DNA from 4 places in the Vibrio sp. Vf1514 genome. Region 3 is predicted to be linked to each of the others. Evidence: predicted binding sites of a transcription regulator. Region 3 holds the regulator's gene; each other region holds the start of a gene.

Region 1 (4,439 bases), 310 kb from region 3:
TCGATTCGTTGCCCATCTTGCGTAAACGCAGGCTCCGAGATCGCCTCGTTGACCATTTTCGACAGCTCGCGCTCTTCATTGGCGAGCGCGCGATACTCAGACAGCACCTGTTTGGCCGGCGAAATAAAGAGCTTGCCACTGTAGCCATCAACAATGCCTTTCTTGCCATTGATCTGTTTGAGGTTCACCGACACGCCCATGATGGCGGGAATGCCCAGCGCGCGCGATAAAATCGCTGCATGCGAGTTCGCCGCCCCTTCGAGCGACACAACGGCCAACAACTTATCTTTGGGCAGCGCCGCCAGAATAGACGCGGTCAGCTCTCGCACCACCAAAATAATCGGTTTATCAAGCTGTTGCTGTTCGTGTTCAGTGTTGTAGAGGAAATAAAGCAGACGTTGTCCCAGTTCACGAACATCTTGTGCCCGTTCTCGCAGATAGGCATCCGACATGCGGGCAAACCGGTTGGAATAGGTTTCGACCACCTGACGCAGCGCCCAGTCGGCGCGATCGCCTTTTTGAATTTGCACCTTGAGATCTTTGCGCAGCATCGGGTCGTTCAAGAGGTGCGTAAAGAGGTCAAAGATCGCCAGCGCTTCTTTGTTGATTTCGCTGTCGAGCTTTTTACGCATCTTCCGAAAATCGCTCAGCGCGCTTTCAATGGCACGCGTCAGCCATTCCTGTTCGCGATCGACATCCAGCGTTGACGCCGGATACACTTCTGCAAGCTGTGGTTGGGAGTCATCCCACCATAACTCGCCAATGGCGACACCGGGAGACGCCGGAATCCCACTGATCGCTTGCTGTTTTTTGGTCAGCAGCCAATGGCCTTGCGTTCGCGCATGCGCGACGATCACCGCCAGCTGAGCCGCGAGCGTGACGAGAAACGAGACTTCCATCTCGCTAAACAGACGAGGAGATTTCTGTTGGACAACCAAAACGCCCAACACTTGTTTGCGGTAGATAATCGGTGTGCCGAGGAACGAGTTGTAAACCTCTTCGCCCAGCTGTTTGAAGTATTTAAAGTTGGGATGCTTCGACGCTTCAGCGAGGTTGATTGGCTCGGCAGAACGCTTCACCAACCCAACCAGACCTTCATCAAAATCAATGAGGATTTTATCGCCTTTGAATTTCAAGCCTTGGGTCGCCATCAACTCCAGACGATGCATCTCTTCATTTGCTAAATAGACAGTACAACACTCAGTGCTCATCGCACTGCATGTCTGTTTTACAAAAATATCCAACGCTTGGTAAACGTCTTCAACTTTTGAAACCTGTTCAACTATATCCCTTAGCTGAGAGAGCATCTCTATCCTCTTCGATTTTTGCGCTTACCTTTCACTTTACGTTCTTTAAACGGCATCGCCAATGACGCAAATTCTTTCATCGCCCGACGATACACATCACGCTTAAAAGAGACCACTTGTCTCACCGGATACCAATAACTCACCCAGCGCCAACCATCAAATTCAGGGGTGCTACCACGCTGCATGTTGATTCTTGATTCATCACATTCCAAACGCAGTAGGAACCATTTCTGTTTTTGTCCAATACAGACAGGCTGCGAATCCCATCGAACCAAACGTTTTGGCAGCTTGTATCGAAGCCAATGCCGACTGGTCGCAATGATTTTGACGTCCTTTTTCGTTAAGCCAACCTCTTCGTAAAGCTCCCGAAACATCGCTTGCTCAGGAGTTTCACCCTCATCTATTCCACCTTGCGGGAATTGCCATGAGTGTTGCCCGTATCGTTTCGCCCAGAATACCTGACCATGGTTGTTACAAATCACAATACCCACATTGAGTCGGTAACCATCGCCATCTATCACTGGCAAACCTCTAGTAAAATCTTAATTGCTTTGATTTTTCCACATATCCCCAACGGGAGCAAACTTACTAATGTGATTCACACGAAATTTATTGCTTGCGACCTGCAAATTGAATAAGTTTTGTTCAAATTAAAACTTATCAACAGCAGAGTGAGAGATAGCCCACATTTATTCACGTTTTCTGTGAATAACCATGTGCAGAAGACAGTGGACTGTGTAAAAAAGCCATCAAACCCACAATGTCCCACTTCAAAAACCAAACACAAAACCAATAATTTTCCCTTATAATTCATGAAGTAAAAAACATGTAATTCAATCAAGCTAGACGTAAAATAAGAAAAGATCATTCAAACTCAAAAAACGCTCAAAGATCCACCAATTCCGCTGTTATCCACACCACCGCGTCAAAATGCGCTTTTTTTCGCCGTCATCCCGGTCGCGATTCAACCGGAAACCCCTGTTTATGCATACATGTCACATTAATCTCATTTGTAGCCCTGAGCCACCTGTGGATAACTAGCAAAAAGATGATCTTTTGCACACGTTGATCATTATTTCTCCACGATCCGCGTACGCCGAAAATTTGCTACAATCGCCTTTTTGACCACAGCGCTTTTTATGAAACCAGAACCACAAACCGAACAGGAACTGCTAGAACGGGCGCAGCACATTGCCGGCGTCTCGTTTGCCGAGCTCGCTCAAGAGGCACAGATGACAGTGCCACCGGATCTGCGCAAAGATAAAGGCTGGGTTGGCCAATTGCTGGAATGGCATTTAGGCGCCACCGCAGGCAGTAAACCGCAACAAGATTTCGAATCGTTGGGCATTGAACTCAAAAGCATTCCCATCGGATACAACGGCAAGCCCTTGGAAACCACGTTTGTCTGTGTCGCGCCACTCACTGGCGTGCATGGCCTCACGTGGGAGCAAAGCCACGTGCGCAATAAATTGTCTCGCGTATTGTGGATTCCGGTCGAAGGTGAACGAGAAATCCCGCTGGCGCAGCGCCGCGTTGGCTCGCCGCTGATCTGGAGTCCGTCTCCCGAAGAGGAAGCGCAGCTCAAAGCCGATTGGGAAGAGTTGATGGAATTCATTGTGCTGGGCAAGATTTCGGAAATCAGCGCGCGCCACGGCGAAGTGTTGCAACTGCGCCCGAAAGCCGCCAACGGCCGCGTAAAAACTGAAGCCTATGGCGCCAATGGCCGCCCAATCCAAACGCTACCGCGCGGCTTTTATTTACGGACTCAGTTTACCGCACGAATTTTGGCAACTTACTACGCTTGACTCTTAATGCTTGCTGATAGGCAGCGGAATATCGCTGTATTTCTGGCCGCCGGCGATCCCACACTCTTCATACGCGCAGCTCATGCGTAAATAGGCGTGGGTCAGCCCCAGTTGGGAGAGTTGATCTTTGGCGGCATGCAGGGATGAAAAATGCAACGGCTCCCCGCGATCAAGCAGCGGTTCCACACGATGTTTCACCTCGACCCCCAACGTATAATGAGTCGCATCAGCGCACCCAATCACATACACTTTCGGCGGCTCAAAGCCAGGTTTATGCGGGCTGTGCAGCCACTTCGTCAGTTGTTGTTTGTGCATCATTCACCTCCGTTTCCCTCAGTGTAGACGAGCCGCCACAGAGCTCAAGTTCCTCCAGCCGCTGCTGCCGACGTACAAATTTCATTTCCTTTTGCACCAATTCTTCGCTTATAGTGAAATTCATATCAAAAGCCGCTTTAGTTTCAATAAGCTATAAGTGGCGTGTTCCGAATGCAGACAAGGAAGTGCCATGCAATACACCAAACTGCCTCACTCGAGCCTTGAAATCAGCAAACTGTGCCTTGGCACCATGACGTTTGGCGAACAAAATACACAAGCAGACGCGTTCAGCCAGCTTGATTACGCGCTCGAACGCGGCATCAATTTTATCGACACCGCAGAAATGTACCCAGTGCCTCCCAAAGCAGAAACGCAAGGGAAAACCGAAGCATTCATCGGCAACTGGTTAGAAAAATCCGGCAAGCGAGAAAAAGTGGTGTTGGCGACCAAAGTCGCCGGCCCGCGCAATGTGCCCTACATTCGGGACAATATGGCGCTCGACCATCGCCACATTCACCAAGCGATCGACGACAGCCTCAGCCGGCTGAAAACCGACTACATCGATTTGTATCAATTGCACTGGCCGCAGCGTCAAACCAATACCTTTGGTCAGCTCAACTATCCGTACCCAGACAAACAAGAAGAAGTCACACTGATTGAGACGCTCGAAGCGCTCAGCGATTTAGTGCGCATGGGGAAAGTGCGTTACATCGGCGTCTCCAACGAAACCCCGTGGGGCTTAATGACCTACCTGCGTTTGGCCGAAAAGCATGACTTGCCACGCATGGTTTCAATTCAAAACCCATACAACCTGCTTAATCGCAGCTTTGAAGTCGGCTTGTCAGAAATCAGTCATCATGAAGGGGTGAAACTGTTGGCGTACTCCCCGATGGCATTTGGCGTCCTTAGCGGCAAATACCTCAATGGCGCCCGCCCAACGGGTGCGCGTTGCAGCTTGTTTGAACGGTTTCAACGCTACTTTACGCCGCAAGGCTTACAGGCGACTGAAGCG
Region 2 (4,439 bases), 160 kb from region 3:
TTTTGCTTTCAGAACTTTAGCTAGGTTGTGGAATACTTCAGAACCGATACGTACCGCTTCTTTCAGAGTTTTCGCGCCAACTGGTTGAATCATGAATTCTTGGATATCAACGTTGTTGTCTGCGTGCTCACCACCGTTGATGATGTTCATCATTGGTAGAGGCATAGAGAATTGACCTGCAGTGCCGTTCAGTTCAGCGATGTGCTCGTACAGAGGCATGCCTTTAGACGCTGCTGCTGCTTTCGCGTTTGCTAGAGATACAGCTAGGATTGCGTTTGCACCGAAGTTAGATTTGTTTTCAGTGCCATCTAGGTCGATCATGATTTGGTCAACAGTTGCTTGGTCTTTCGCATCTTTGCCCACTAGCGCTTCAGCGATAGGACCGTTTACTGCAGCGATCGCTTTCAGTACGCCTTTACCTAGGAAACGAGATTTGTCGCCATCACGCAGCTCAAGAGCTTCACGAGAACCAGTTGATGCACCTGATGGTGCAGCAGCCATACCTACGAAACCGCCTTCTAGGTGAACTTCAGCTTCAACAGTTGGGTTACCACGTGAGTCGATGATTTCACGACCTAGAACTTTAACGATCTTAGACATTAATGTTTCCTCTCATTGAATTTAAATGTCAAAACTAAACGGGTAGCCGCACAACGCAAGCCGCTACCCATATCCTTTTTTACTTCAATTCGCCGCGCTGGAACTGACCTGCAGCTTTCACAAAGCCTGCAAACAATGGGTGACCATCGCGAGGCGTTGATGTGAATTCTGGGTGGAATTGAGCCGCGACAAACCAAGGGTGAGCCGGGTTCTCAATCACTTCTACCAGTTTCTTATCAGCAGACAAACCAGACACTTTCAGACCTGCTTTTTCAATTTGTGGACGCAGGTTGTTGTTCACTTCGTAACGGTGACGGTGACGCTCGTGAATCGTAGCGCTGCCGTACAGTTCGTAAGCTTTTGAACCTTTCGCAAGGTGACACAGCTGTGAACCCAAACGCATGGTACCACCCAGATCTGACGCTTCAGTACGTTCTTCAACGTTACCTTGCTCGTCGACCCATTCGGTGATCAAGCCTACCACAGGGTATTTGGTGTCTTTGTTAAATTCTGTTGAATGTGCACCTTCCATACCCGCGACGTTGCGCGCGTATTCGATCAGTGCGACCTGCATACCTAAACAGATACCCAGGTAAGGAATGTTGTTTTCACGTGCGTATTGCGCTGCACGAATCTTCCCTTCGATACCACGATCGCCAAAGCCACCTGGTACTAAAATCGCATCAAGACCCTCAAGGATATCAGCACCTTTGGTCTCAACATCTTGAGAATCGATGTATTTAATGGTCACGCTCAGGCGGTTTTTCAGGCCTGCGTGTTTCAACGCTTCGTTCACCGATTTGTACGCATCCGGCAGTTCGATGTACTTACCGACCATACCAATCGTGACTTCACCGGTTGGGTTCGCTTCTTCGTAGATCACCTGTTCCCATTCAGACAGGTCCGCTTCTGGCGCGCTGATACCAAAACGAGTACACACCAGATCATCTAGACCTTGAGAACGGATCAGTTGAGGAATCTTGTAGATCGAATCCACGTCTTTCATGGAGATCACAGCTTTTTCAGCCACGTTACAGAACAGTGCGATTTTCTTACGTTCGTTGGCAGGGATCATGCGATCGCTACGGCAAACCAAGATATCAGGCTGAATACCGATAGACAGTAGTTCTTTCACCGAGTGCTGTGTTGGCTTCGTTTTCACTTCGCCTGCTGCAGCGAGGTAAGGAACCAGCGTCAGGTGCATGAACATCGCGTTTTCGCGGCCCACTTCGATCGCAAGCTGACGAATTGCTTCCATGAATGGCAGTGACTCGATGTCACCGACCGTACCGCCAACTTCAACGATGGCGATATCGTGGCCTTCAGAGCCAGCAATGACACGATCTTTGATCGCGTTTGTAATATGAGGGATAACCTGAATGGTTGCACCCAGGTAGTCGCCACGGCGTTCTTTACGTAGAACGTCAGCGTAAACACGACCTGCAGTGAAGTTGTTGCGCTTGGTCATTTTGGTACGAATGAAACGCTCGTAGTGACCAAGGTCTAGGTCAGTTTCCGCGCCATCTTCCGTAACGAACACTTCACCGTGTTGAGTTGGGCTCATTGTGCCTGGGTCAACGTTGATGTAAGGGTCAAGCTTCATCATGGTCACTTTAAGACCACGAGCTTCTAAAATCGCTGCAAGAGATGCTGCTGCAATACCTTTACCTAGAGAGGATACAACCCCGCCAGTAACAAAAATATAATTTGTCGTCATGTTTAACCTGAAATTGGTTGAATGAGGGAAATGGATTTCTTCTGGACGGGACGAAACTATACCAGAACCCATTTATCGCCACAACGTGAAATCTATCACACTCAGTTTTTTATTTTTTGCTTCAAATCAAAGTGAAGTTCAGGGATTTCCATTCGTTTTTATTTCACTTCCTGCGGAAGGACAACGCAACACCCTGCAAACGCCGCTACTGCGCCTTTTCTTGGCGTTTGACGGTCTCCCACATCGCATCGAGCTCTGGCAAAGAAAAGTGTTGCAGATGTTTACCTTGCGCATGAACCTGGGCTTCCACCCCTTGAAAACGACGCACAAACTTGTGATTGGCCTTCATCAGCGCCACTTCCGGATCCTTGCCCAAATGGCGCACTAAATTGACGGTCGCAAACAGCAGATCACCCAGCTCTTCTTCCACTTTCTGTTCATCCACATCGACCTGTAGCACTTCGGCCATCACTTCATCGATCTCTTCGTGAACTTTATCCACCACCGGCCCAAGCGTTTTCCAGTCAAAGCCGTATTTCGCGCACTTTTTCTGGATTTTATTGGCCTTGGATAACGCCGGTAATGAGTGTGGTATAGAGTCTAGAATACTTTGTTCGCTTTTGCCTGCCTTGGCTTTTTCTTTGGCTTTTTCCGCTTCCCAGTTGGCATTGAGCGCCGCTTCGTCGGCAAAGCTTGCGTCGCCAAACACGTGCGGATGACGGCGAGTGAGCTTCTCATTGACCGAATCCACCACATCACGAAACTCAAACAGTCCCTGCTCTTTGGCCAGTTGGCTGTAGAAAATCACCTGAAACAGCAAATCCCCCAACTCTTCCTGCAAATTCGGCCAATCTTGATTGTGAATGGCATCCACCACCTCAAACGTCTCTTCAATGGTGTGCGGCACAATGGTGTCGAAGGTTTGCTGTTGATCCCACGGACAGCCGGTTTGTGGATCGCGCAGGCTGGCCATGATGTGTTCAAGGTGTTCGATTGGATGAGGCATACGACAGATGTCCTTTTTCTAAAACCCGGTCTAAATATGAAAAAGGCGAGCAGATTATCCACTCGCCTTCAATTGATTGTGATTGGCTGCTTCGCTGATGGGCGCTTTAGGCCACCAGCACTTTAGCCAAGACGTTTCACCAGCATCACATCTTTGATCTGTTCGATGCGTTTCGAGACACGCTCAAACACTTCGACGCTGTTCACTTCCAGCTCAAAGTCCATGATGATGATTTGACGCTTGTAATCGCTGCGGCTCTTCATGGTGGTGACTTTCACTTTCTCGTTACTGAGCAAGGTGGTGATGTCTTTTAGCAGCCCCACCCGCTCCATCGCTTCGATGCGCAGCGTGATGTGGTAAGTGCCCACAAACCCTCGCCCCCATACGGTATCGATGATGCGTTCCGGCGCATGATGGCTCAGCTCTTCCAGCTGTTCACAGTCGCTGCGGTGCACGGAAATGCCACGCCCCTGTGTGATGTAGCCTTTGATTTCATCGCCCGGAATCGGCTGACAGCAGCGCGCTAAGTGGGTCATGAGGTTATCAACCCCTTCCACCACCACCGCGTCTTTGTGTGTGCGATGCGGCGCGCCAGCGGCTCTGTTTTCACCAACCTGAAGTTTTTCAAGCACCAGCTTGTCTTCTTCTTCGGCCGTTGGTTTGTTCACCAACGCATTGATGTGGTTGACGATTTGGTTGATACGCAGATCACCGCTACCCACACCGACATACAGTTCGTCGGCGGTGTTCACGTTAAATCGTTTCAGCGCGTAGGCTTCAGCGTCTTTGAGCGTGGCACCGATTTTCACCAGTTCCGCTTCCAGAATCTCACGACCCGCTTCGAGGTTTTTCTCGCGGCTCTGTTTGCGGAACCACGCGTTGATCTTGGCACGCGCACGGCCGGAATGCACAAAGCCCAGCGACGGGTTCAACCAGTCACGCGATGGGTTGGGTTCTTTGGCGGTGATAATTTCCACCTGATCGCCCATGCGCAGTTTGTGGGTGAATGGCACGATACGACCGCCCACTTTGGCCCCGATACAACGATGGCCCACTTCAGAGTGAATGTGGTAAGCGAAATCCAGTGGCGTCGCGCCCATCGGTAGATCGACCACA
Region 3 (4,439 bases):
TTGCTATTTACCGGCAGCGCCAATACGGGGCATCTGCTGCACCGTCAGTTCGCAGGACAACCCGGTAAGATGCTGGCACTGGAAATGGGCGGCAACAACCCGATGGTGATCTCCGATCAATATGGTGATTTGGATGCCACCGTGTACACCATCATTCAATCGGCGTTTATCAGCGCCGGTCAACGCTGTACCTGTGCACGCCGCTTGTACGTGCCGCATGGCGACAAGGGCGATACGCTGATCACACGTCTGGTGGAAGCCACTCAGAAGCTGCGCATCGACCAACCTTTTGCAGAGCCTGCACCGTTTATGGGGCCACAAATCTCCAAAGCGGCCGCAGACGTGATTCTCAATGCGCAGGCAAACTTACAGTCGCTGGGCGGTGAAATTTTGTTGGAAGCGCGCGGTCTGCAAGCGGCGTTTGTCACGCCGGGCATCATCGATGTCACGCCGATTGCCGAGCTACCAGATGACGAATACTTTGGCCCGCTGCTACAAGTGGTGCGTTACGAAACGCTGGCCGAGGCGGTTGAATTGGCCAATGACACCCAGTTTGGTCTGTCGGCGGGTCTGGTCACCACTGATGACCGCGAGTGGGAATACTTTGTGGACCACATTCGCGCTGGCATTGTGAACCGCAACCGTCAGCTGACAGGCGCAAGTGGCGATGCGCCATTTGGTGGCCCGGGCGCGTCGGGCAACCTGCGTCCAAGCGCGTTCTACGCGGCGGACTACTGCGCGTATCCGATGGCGTCGATGGAAGGTTCGGCCACTGAATTGCCAGCCACGTTGAGCCCGGGTATCGAACTGTAATTGATGATTTAGCTTACGTCACAGGCTGAAGGCTACCCGGTCCTTCTCGGGCTTCGGATCGGGTAGCCACTTTTTACCAGAACAACAATAAATCGGTATCGTCGCCCCAAGTCGTGAGTAGTCACTTGGGCAATAGAATCCAATCACCCAGGTTGCTTGCAGAGCAGCGCAGACAAGGAGGCGTTATGACGCCAGCAGTTCTTTTTGAATCCCTATGGAATGACTACATTCGACGCCTTTGTCCGTCGGCCGACAAGGTGCATCAACTGCTTCAGGAAGACGAAGTGTTGATCAACGACCACATCGCCCTGCGCACCTTTAATATCGCGCCGTTGGGGCTGGAAACACTGGCTAAACCGTTTCTGGCATTGGGCTACACGCCGTGCGGTGATTACGTGTTTGAAAGCAAAAAGCTGGTGGCAAAACATTTTGAGCATCCAGACCCGCTGCAACCGAAAGTCTTCATCAGTGAACTGAAAGTGGAAGCGTGCTCGCTTGAGCTGCAATCGATTGTGGCGAAGTTGGCGGCGCAAGTGGATGTGACGCAACTTCAGCACGCGGCATTCCTCTACGGTGGCCGCTTGTGGGATCTGAGTTACGCTGATTATCTGCAACTGGCGAAAGAGAGCGAATACGCGGCTTGGTTGGCAGCACATGGTTACGGTGCTAACCACTTTACCGTGAGCGTGAATCAGTTGAAGACGCTGGATGAAGTGAAACAGGTGAACGATCACCTACGCAGCGCAGGCTTCACCATCAATGAATCTGGCGGCGAAGTGAAGGGCTCACCCGACGTGCTGCTGGAGCAGTCATCGACCATGGCGGATAAAGTGCCAGTGAGTTTCCTTGAAGGCAGCGAGATCATTCCGGGGGGCTTTTATGAGTTTGCCAAGCGTTACCCCATGGCCAACGGTGAACTCTACACCGGGTTTGTCGCGGCATCAGCCGATAAGATTTTTGAAAGCACCGACAGCAAATAACCACGGCACGTTGACCGTAATCGACACAAATAAAAAGCCACCGCGAAGGTGGCTTTTCTGTGTAATGCTGTTGCGACGTCGATTAACGAGTGCCGTACACCACGATGGTTTTACCGTGTGCAGAAATCAAGTTCTGCTCTTCCAGCATCTTCAGGATGCGGCCCACGGTTTCACGTGAACAGCCAACGATTTGACCGATCTCTTGACGAGTGATCTTAATCTGCATGCCGTCTGGGTGAGTCATCGCGTCGGGTTGTTTCGCCAAGTTCAGTAGGGTCTGTGCAATACGACCGGTTACGTCTAAGAACGCCAAGTCACCCACTTTTTGGCTGGTCACTTGCAGACGGCGAGCCATCTGACCAGACAGGCGCATCAGGATGTCCGGGTTAACCTGAATCAGCTGACGGAATTTCTTAAATGAAATTTCCGCTACTTCACAAGGAGATTTTGCACGAACCCAGGCAGTACGCTCCTGACCTTCTTCAAACAAGCCAAGCTCACCGATGAAGTCACCTTGGTTGAGGTAAGACAGAATCATCTCCTTACCTTCTTCATCTTTGATCAGTACCGCTACAGAACCTTTGACGATGTAGTACAACGTTTCTGCTTTCTCGCCCGCGTGAATCAGCGTGCTTTTTGAAGGGTACTTATGAATGTGACAATGTGAAAGAAACCACTCTAGTGTTGGGTCGGTTTGAGGTTTACCTAGAACCATAATATCTCACTTCCTCTGCAGGGTACGCTTGCTGCTATCCATATTTTAGCGAAGCCTTATTTTGGATTCTCTAGAATAAGAGGACTTTCTTGTTGCTGCAAGTTATCTTGTGTTTCGGTATGGAATAGTATCCTTTTTCCCAAACGATTTCTTGATTTTAATCGTGTCGGGGGACGGATAAACTACGCAAAATTGTGCACATGATCACGGTATGAAAAGTAATCGACACAGTGACGGTATGATTAGCCAATTTTCCCTGACTCTATCAGCTGTTGCAGGAGCGGTCTGACGATCAGCTCCATGGCAAAGCCCATTTTCCCCCCCGGTACCACAATGGTGTTGTGGCGCGACATGAACGAGCCATCAATCATCGCCAGCAAGTAGGGGTAGTCGACGTTTTTAATGCCGCGCAGGCGAATGACGACAAAGCTTTCATCCAAACTGGGAATGCCTTTCGCATTGAGCGGGTTGGAAGTATCGACGGTGGGGACGCGCTGAAAGTTGATGTGGGTGCGGGAGAATTGCGGCGTGATGTAATTGAGGTAATCGTCCATCGAGCGCACGATCGAATCCATCACCGCTTCTCGAGAATGGCCGCGATCGCGCGTGTCACGCACGTATTTTTGAATCCATTCCAAGTTCACAATCGGCACCATGCCAATCAGAAAATCGACGTGTTGTGCGACGTTGACTTCGCCATCGACCACCCCGCCGTGCAGCCCTTCGTAAAACAGCACATCGGAGTTTTCTGGCAATTGCTGCCAAGGCGTAAAGGTGCCCGGCATCTGATTGTACGGCACGGCTTCGTCAAAGGAGTGAAGATAGCGTCTGACCTGACCGGTGCCTGATTTCCCAAACTGACGGAAGAAGTCTTCCAGCGCGGTAAAGTCGTTGGCTTGCGGCCCAAAATAGCTGATGTGACGACCTTGCTCGCGCGCTTTGCGAATCTCGACGTCCATCTCTGGGCGAGTAAAGCGGTGAAAGCTATCGCCTTCCACCCACGCGGGTTTGATGTCCATCATATTGAACATCTTGCGAAATGCTTCTGAGGTCGTGGTTGTGCCGGCGCCCGACGAACCGGTGACGGCGATAATAGGGTGTTTCGCTGACATGACAAACCTTGTCTCTGAGTCCATAAAATCGGGCTGTTTCAACACAGCCCAAGTCGAATCACTATAGCACGGAAAAGATGACTGTCGTCATCCGTTAGCGTTGATTGACTTTGATATCAACGGTTTCATGTAATTCTGAATAGACGATCACGGCCTCGCCAGACTGCAATTGTGCCTTCACTTGATCGACTTTTTCTTGCAGCGAAATCTCGACTTCGCCGTAATCGGTGCCTTCGCGTAACACGAATTCACGAATCAGACTGTCGAGTGTATCCGGCGCGATTTGCTGCCACGGAACGATCATAAATACCTCTTGCTTTTATGTTCGTGGTTGAATGCCCAAGTATAACGCCTTCGAGGGAAGGCGTCAGTGCCAAGCGAGTCAGTGCAGATCAGATGCTGTCGCGCAGGCTTGCGTAGTAAGCGGGCAGGGATTGTTCGAGCCAGAAGGTCGGTTTGAGTAGCGAGCCACTAAGGAAGCCCACATGGCCGCCTTGATCAAACAAGCGATAATCGATGTTTTCCGGCAGGACAAATTTGGGGATCACGGCATCGGTCATAAATGGATCGTCTTTGGCGTGGATGATTTGCGTGGGCACGCGAATGTCTTTGAGTTTGTGGATGCCTGAGCAGCGCTGATAGTAATCCTGCGCGTCTTTGAATCCGTGCAGGGGCGCGGTGATCAGATCATCAAACTCTTGCAAGCGCGTGACGCGTTTGATGTTGTGATACGACAGCCCCAATTCACCTTTCAGCAACTGATGTTTGCGCAGCGCATTTTGTTTGAGCGACGAGAGCAAATAGGTGCGATAGAGTTTG
Region 4 (4,439 bases), 1.5 Mb from region 3:
CTGACTGCGCAGTGGAGCAGTTTTTCGCGATGCTCGACAAGGGGCAAAACAAATTCGAAGCCATGATGCTGCGATCTGATATGACAGAAATTGCCTGCTCGATAGAAGCCACGATTCTGCAAGATGGCGATACGTCTTCGGTGATGTTGGCGGTGCAAGATATCAGTGAGCAAAAGCAGCAGGCGGAATTGATTCAAACGCTGACGCAATACGATCCAATTTCCGGCTTACTCAATCGTCCCACACTCATTCATTGTGTTCGCCGCCTGTTTCGTCATCAGTCCGAAGGGCTTGAATTTTCAGTCATCTACTTTAACGCGACCCGGCTCAAAGAGATTGATGAAGTGTATGGTCATGAACTCTACGATGCGTGCGTGCGCCACATCGCCGACAGTTTGAAGCGTTATTTTAGCCGCGAAGATGTAGGGCGGATCAGTGAACATGAGTTTATCGTCTGCTGCACTGGCCCGCTGAATCGCGTGGAGTCGATGGGCAGCCACATTCTGTCAGCGTATCGCGCGAAGATCAGTTTGGCGGAGATGGAGCTCGACCTTGGGCTCAAAGGGGCGTTGCTGCCGTCTTCCATCGATTTCGAGAACTTTGAAAATATCGTCCATTGTGGTTACTACACCGTCATGAATCGCTCGTTGTCGGTGGCACATTCGCTGAACGTCGTGACGCCAGAACAGTTTGAGCAAACCCAAGAAGTGCAGATCCTTAATCGCGACATCGTGGCTGCACTGAAAAATCGCGAAATCATTGCTCATTATCAACCGATTGTGAAAGCCGCATCCGGCCAGTTAGTTGGCTTTGAAGCCTTGGCGCGCTGGAAACATTCGCAATTTGGAATGGTGTCGCCTGCCGTGTTTGTGCCACTGGCCGAACAGCGAAAACTGATAGTGGAACTCGGCGAGCAAATTCTTGACCAAGCGTGTGCATTTTTGCAAACGTTTCAACAAGCGCAAGGCCACAACAAACAGATGGTGAGCATTCACGTCAACATCTCCAGCCCGCATTTTTATCACAGCAGTTTGGTTGATACGCTGCGCAACGTGATCGCGCAGTATCAACTTGAAGCCGGGCAATTGGTACTAGAGCTGACGGAAAGCATTCTGATGGGGGTTGAAGAAGAGACGCAGCAGCGCATGGATGCCATTAAAGCGCTTGGCGTTCAATTGGCGCTGGATGATTTTGGTACGGGTTACTCATCGTTCAGTTCGTTGTGTAATTTTCCACTGGATATTGTCAAACTGGACAAGTCGTACATCGATGGTTTAGACACCAATGAGAAAGCCAAATCGCTGATTCGCAATATCATCAACATGTCACAAGAACTCGGCTTAACCACGGTGGCCGAAGGGGTTGAGAACGCGTCACAGCTGAGAAAGCTCAACGTGTGGAACGTGGATGAAATTCAAGGCTATTACTTCTACAAACCGATGGATGCAGCGCTGGCGCTGGAAACGTTTCGTCATTGAAAGAGGGAACGTTGATGGGAAATGGCGAAGAAACGTCGGCAAAAAGGTAAGAGCGAAAAGAAAAAGCCAGACTGCGTCTGGCTTTTTCGTGGATATCATTCTTTGGGGCACCGAGCGTTACAGTGACAGATACGACAGTGGAATGTCCGGATTAATGGCTTCCAGTGTGGATTGGGTATCGGCCAAGTGACTGATGCTGCCTTCGGCCATTTCAGCCAGCGCGGCACTTTCGATGGTGTCGAATGTTTCACCCGCCATGCGCAATTGAATCAAGGCCACTTGCAATGGGGGCAAGCTTGGGTTGAACGCCGCATTTTCTGCGTACGCACCCAGATATTGCTGACCGCTGGTGGTTTGCAGCGCTACGCCGCTCAGGTTGGCGGTGTATGGCGCGTGGCTGCGGTTCAGGGCAACTAGTGCTTGCTGCACCAATGGTTCTTCATCGTCGCTGGTTTTGCCATGATTGACGTTGGCCATCAGCGCCGATTCAATGCCTAAATCTGCTGGGCCAAACGATTCTGGCAAGTAGTATTGCAACGACTTTTCTTCACGTTGTGGCAGTTGAATTGACAGCGTTTTCGATGTGTTCAATTCATTCATGAACTGACGGCAGTGACCACATGGGCTGTAGTTGACGGTAATGTCCGCCAAACCTTCTTCGCCCTTCATCCAAGCATGGCTGATGGCCGCTTGTTCAGCGTGAATAGTTTGACCCAGTTGCACCCCAGAAAACTCCATGTTGCCGCCGAAGTAGAGGCGACCCGACAGGCCACGCACGATGGCGCCGACATAAAACTTGGAGATAGGCACATAGGCGTAGGCCGCTGCCAAAGGAAGCAAAGTCACACGCAGATCAGCATCACTCATTTCCGAAATGGAAAGCAGTTGGTTGAACTGGTCGGGAGAAAGGGTAGCGTCAAAATCATCAGCCAAGGTGATCGGAGTCAGAAACTCTGCGATTGGCTTCGGCATGCCCGCTAGCGCCTGTTCAATACGGCTTTTCATAAAGAATCCTTAATAATGTATTGAACTTCATTTTAGGCAACCGATGCAGCTTTACTGAGATTTTTGTCACATAAATGAATGTAACGACATTTCAGTTTTCATAATTAGAGTGATATCACACATGTCATCGATTGCACAAGGCGAAAGAGTGAAGTCCGTCGATGATCGCGTCACGATCATCGACAGAGGCCACAAAGTTTCCATGAGTTTAGAGGGCGGAGAGCCAGATCGCGAATCCAAATAGGCTTGGTGCGAGAATCGAGGTGATGACGCCGCACAGCACCAACGCCAGAGAACTGAAGGCCGCATCGCGCGGGTCTCTTTCTGCGCAACTGGCGGTGCCCAATGCGTGGGACACGGTGCCCATCGTCAGGCCGCGAGCGATCGGGTGTGTCACGTTGAGCACTTTGTAAATGGGGTAGGCGAGAATCGCGCCAAACAGACCAACCATGAGTACCAGAATGGCGGCCACCGCTGGCTCACCGCCAAGGTTACTGGCGACTTCCATGGCAATCGGTGTGGTGACGGATTTGCCCATCAAGGCGGCGATCAAGCTGATTTCGGCTTTCATGCTCACCGCGATCAAGCTGGCGGTCAACATCGACATCACACTGCCCACGCCACAGGCCAGCATCACCAAACGCCAGTTGGCACGGATCTGAGGCAGTTGCTCATACAGCGGATAGGCGAGCGCCACCACGGCGGGTTGCAGCAAGTCGCTCAACCATTTGTTGTCGGCATAGTAGGTTTCAAACGGCACCTTCAGGTACATCAGCACCGGAATGATGATCGCGATACAAATCAGCAAAGGATTCAAGAACGGTGAATTGCCTTTCTTCGCCACCCAACGAGCGAAGAAGAAGACGATGAGGGTGACAATCAACCACATGATTTCTTACCTCGCTTGAGAAAACGATCCAAGCAGACACCAAGCGTGACGATCACCAAAGTGGTGCCGCCAATGGCGCTGGCAATGATGGTCCATGCGTTGGCGACCAACATATCAAAATGTGCCATCAAGCCCACACTGACCGGCACAAACAGCAGCACCATGTAGCGAATGAACAGATTGGCTCCGGGTTTGACCCATTCCACGGGAACGAGGCCACTTGCCAACAAGGAGAACAGAATCAGCATGCCGATGATGCTGCCGGGAACGGACACGCCGAGCCAGCTTTGCAGGTTCACACCGGCCAGTAGGCACAGGAAGATCAACCCGATTGAGACCACATATTGTGCGATGGTTTTTACCATGAGAATGTCAGCCGTAATTGCAATCAAATAAACTCAGAAACTAAGAGGCTAGCTTCTCTACGTATTGGTAAACGGATTTGAGAATCGCGATTTTCTTTTCATCACTTTCATGTTCATGCACCAGATTTTCCAGGTTCAGCATGTAATCGGGCAGATGCGTTTCGTAGTAATCGCGACAATGGTTCGCCCAGCGGCGTTGCTCTTCGTCGTCGAGCGTCCACGGGAAGTTGCGCGCGCGGTAACGAAACAGCAGAGGTTCAATGCGTTTGTCGCTGAACGTGATATCCAACTCGCCGAGCAGTTCAGGATTCGTGGAACGAATAATTTCCATCGCAGCTTTATCTGCAGGGGAGAAGAACCCGTCATAGAGCTGCGTATCCACATCGTTCGAGGCTTCAAATTCGCGCTCAATACTAAACAGCGCCGCCAGTTTTTCGCGAATATCGGGAGACTGACGAATGCGTGCCAAGTTGGCCAAGCACAGTTCGCGGTCGATGCCGATGGTGGCGGCATTTTCGGCGGTGAGCGTTTTCGCCGGGGCTAGAATCGGACACTTGTTGAGATGAACCAGCTTGACGGGCACAGGCAATTCATCCGGCGCTAAATCGTCATGACGAGTGTATAAACGCGCGTGCAGTGATTCCACATCCAAATCGAGCAGCGGCTGCGGGTTTTTGGCTAAATCCACCACAATGACCGCGT

The links. The regulator CRP, encoded in region 3, controls carbon source genes, mostly activating them, when cyclic AMP is high. The targets are predictions, from matches to a motif close to TGTGANNNNNNTCACA.
Region 1: rppH (RNA pyrophosphohydrolase) is a predicted target of CRP. The motif match lies at 1,980-1,995, and genes of this name have one in related genera.
Region 2: ACS18Q_RS12495 (CTP synthase) is a predicted target of CRP. The motif match lies at 2,402-2,417, and genes of this name have one in related genera.
Region 4: cdd (cytidine deaminase) is a predicted target of CRP. The motif match lies at 2,539-2,554, and genes of this name have one in related genera.

Annotation. Positions count from the first base shown of each region.
Region 1 is NZ_CP197267.1:2,558,344-2,562,782, forward strand. Features, by position in the region: gene ptsP (phosphoenolpyruvate--protein phosphotransferase) at 1-1,307, opposite strand, end outside; gene rppH (RNA pyrophosphohydrolase) at 1,310-1,828, opposite strand; gene mutH (DNA mismatch repair endonuclease MutH) at 2,447-3,112, shown strand; gene ACS18Q_RS11900 (DUF6482 family protein) at 3,116-3,430, opposite strand; gene ACS18Q_RS11905 (NADP(H)-dependent aldo-keto reductase) at 3,618-4,439, shown strand, end outside.
Region 2 is NZ_CP197267.1:2,706,612-2,711,050, forward strand. Features, by position in the region: gene eno (phosphopyruvate hydratase) at 1-600, opposite strand, end outside; gene ACS18Q_RS12495 (CTP synthase) at 680-2,317, opposite strand; gene mazG (nucleoside triphosphate pyrophosphohydrolase) at 2,523-3,323, opposite strand; gene relA (GTP diphosphokinase) at 3,446-4,439, opposite strand, start outside.
Region 3 is NZ_CP197267.1:2,863,892-2,868,330, reverse strand. Features, by position in the region: gene astD (succinylglutamate-semialdehyde dehydrogenase) at 1-813, shown strand, start outside; gene ACS18Q_RS13335 (DUF1338 domain-containing protein) at 999-1,793, shown strand; gene crp (cAMP-activated global transcriptional regulator CRP) at 1,876-2,508, opposite strand; gene ACS18Q_RS13325 (phosphoribulokinase) at 2,751-3,620, opposite strand; gene ACS18Q_RS13320 (YheU family protein) at 3,715-3,924, opposite strand; gene ACS18Q_RS13315 (hydrolase) at 4,013-4,439, opposite strand, start outside.
Region 4 is NZ_CP197267.1:1,322,807-1,327,245, forward strand. Features, by position in the region: gene ACS18Q_RS06140 (bifunctional diguanylate cyclase/phosphodiesterase) at 1-1,478, shown strand, start outside; gene cdd (cytidine deaminase) at 1,596-2,483, opposite strand; gene ACS18Q_RS06150 (LrgB family protein) at 2,692-3,372, opposite strand; gene ACS18Q_RS06155 (CidA/LrgA family protein) at 3,363-3,737, opposite strand; gene sbcB (exodeoxyribonuclease I) at 3,778-4,439, opposite strand, start outside.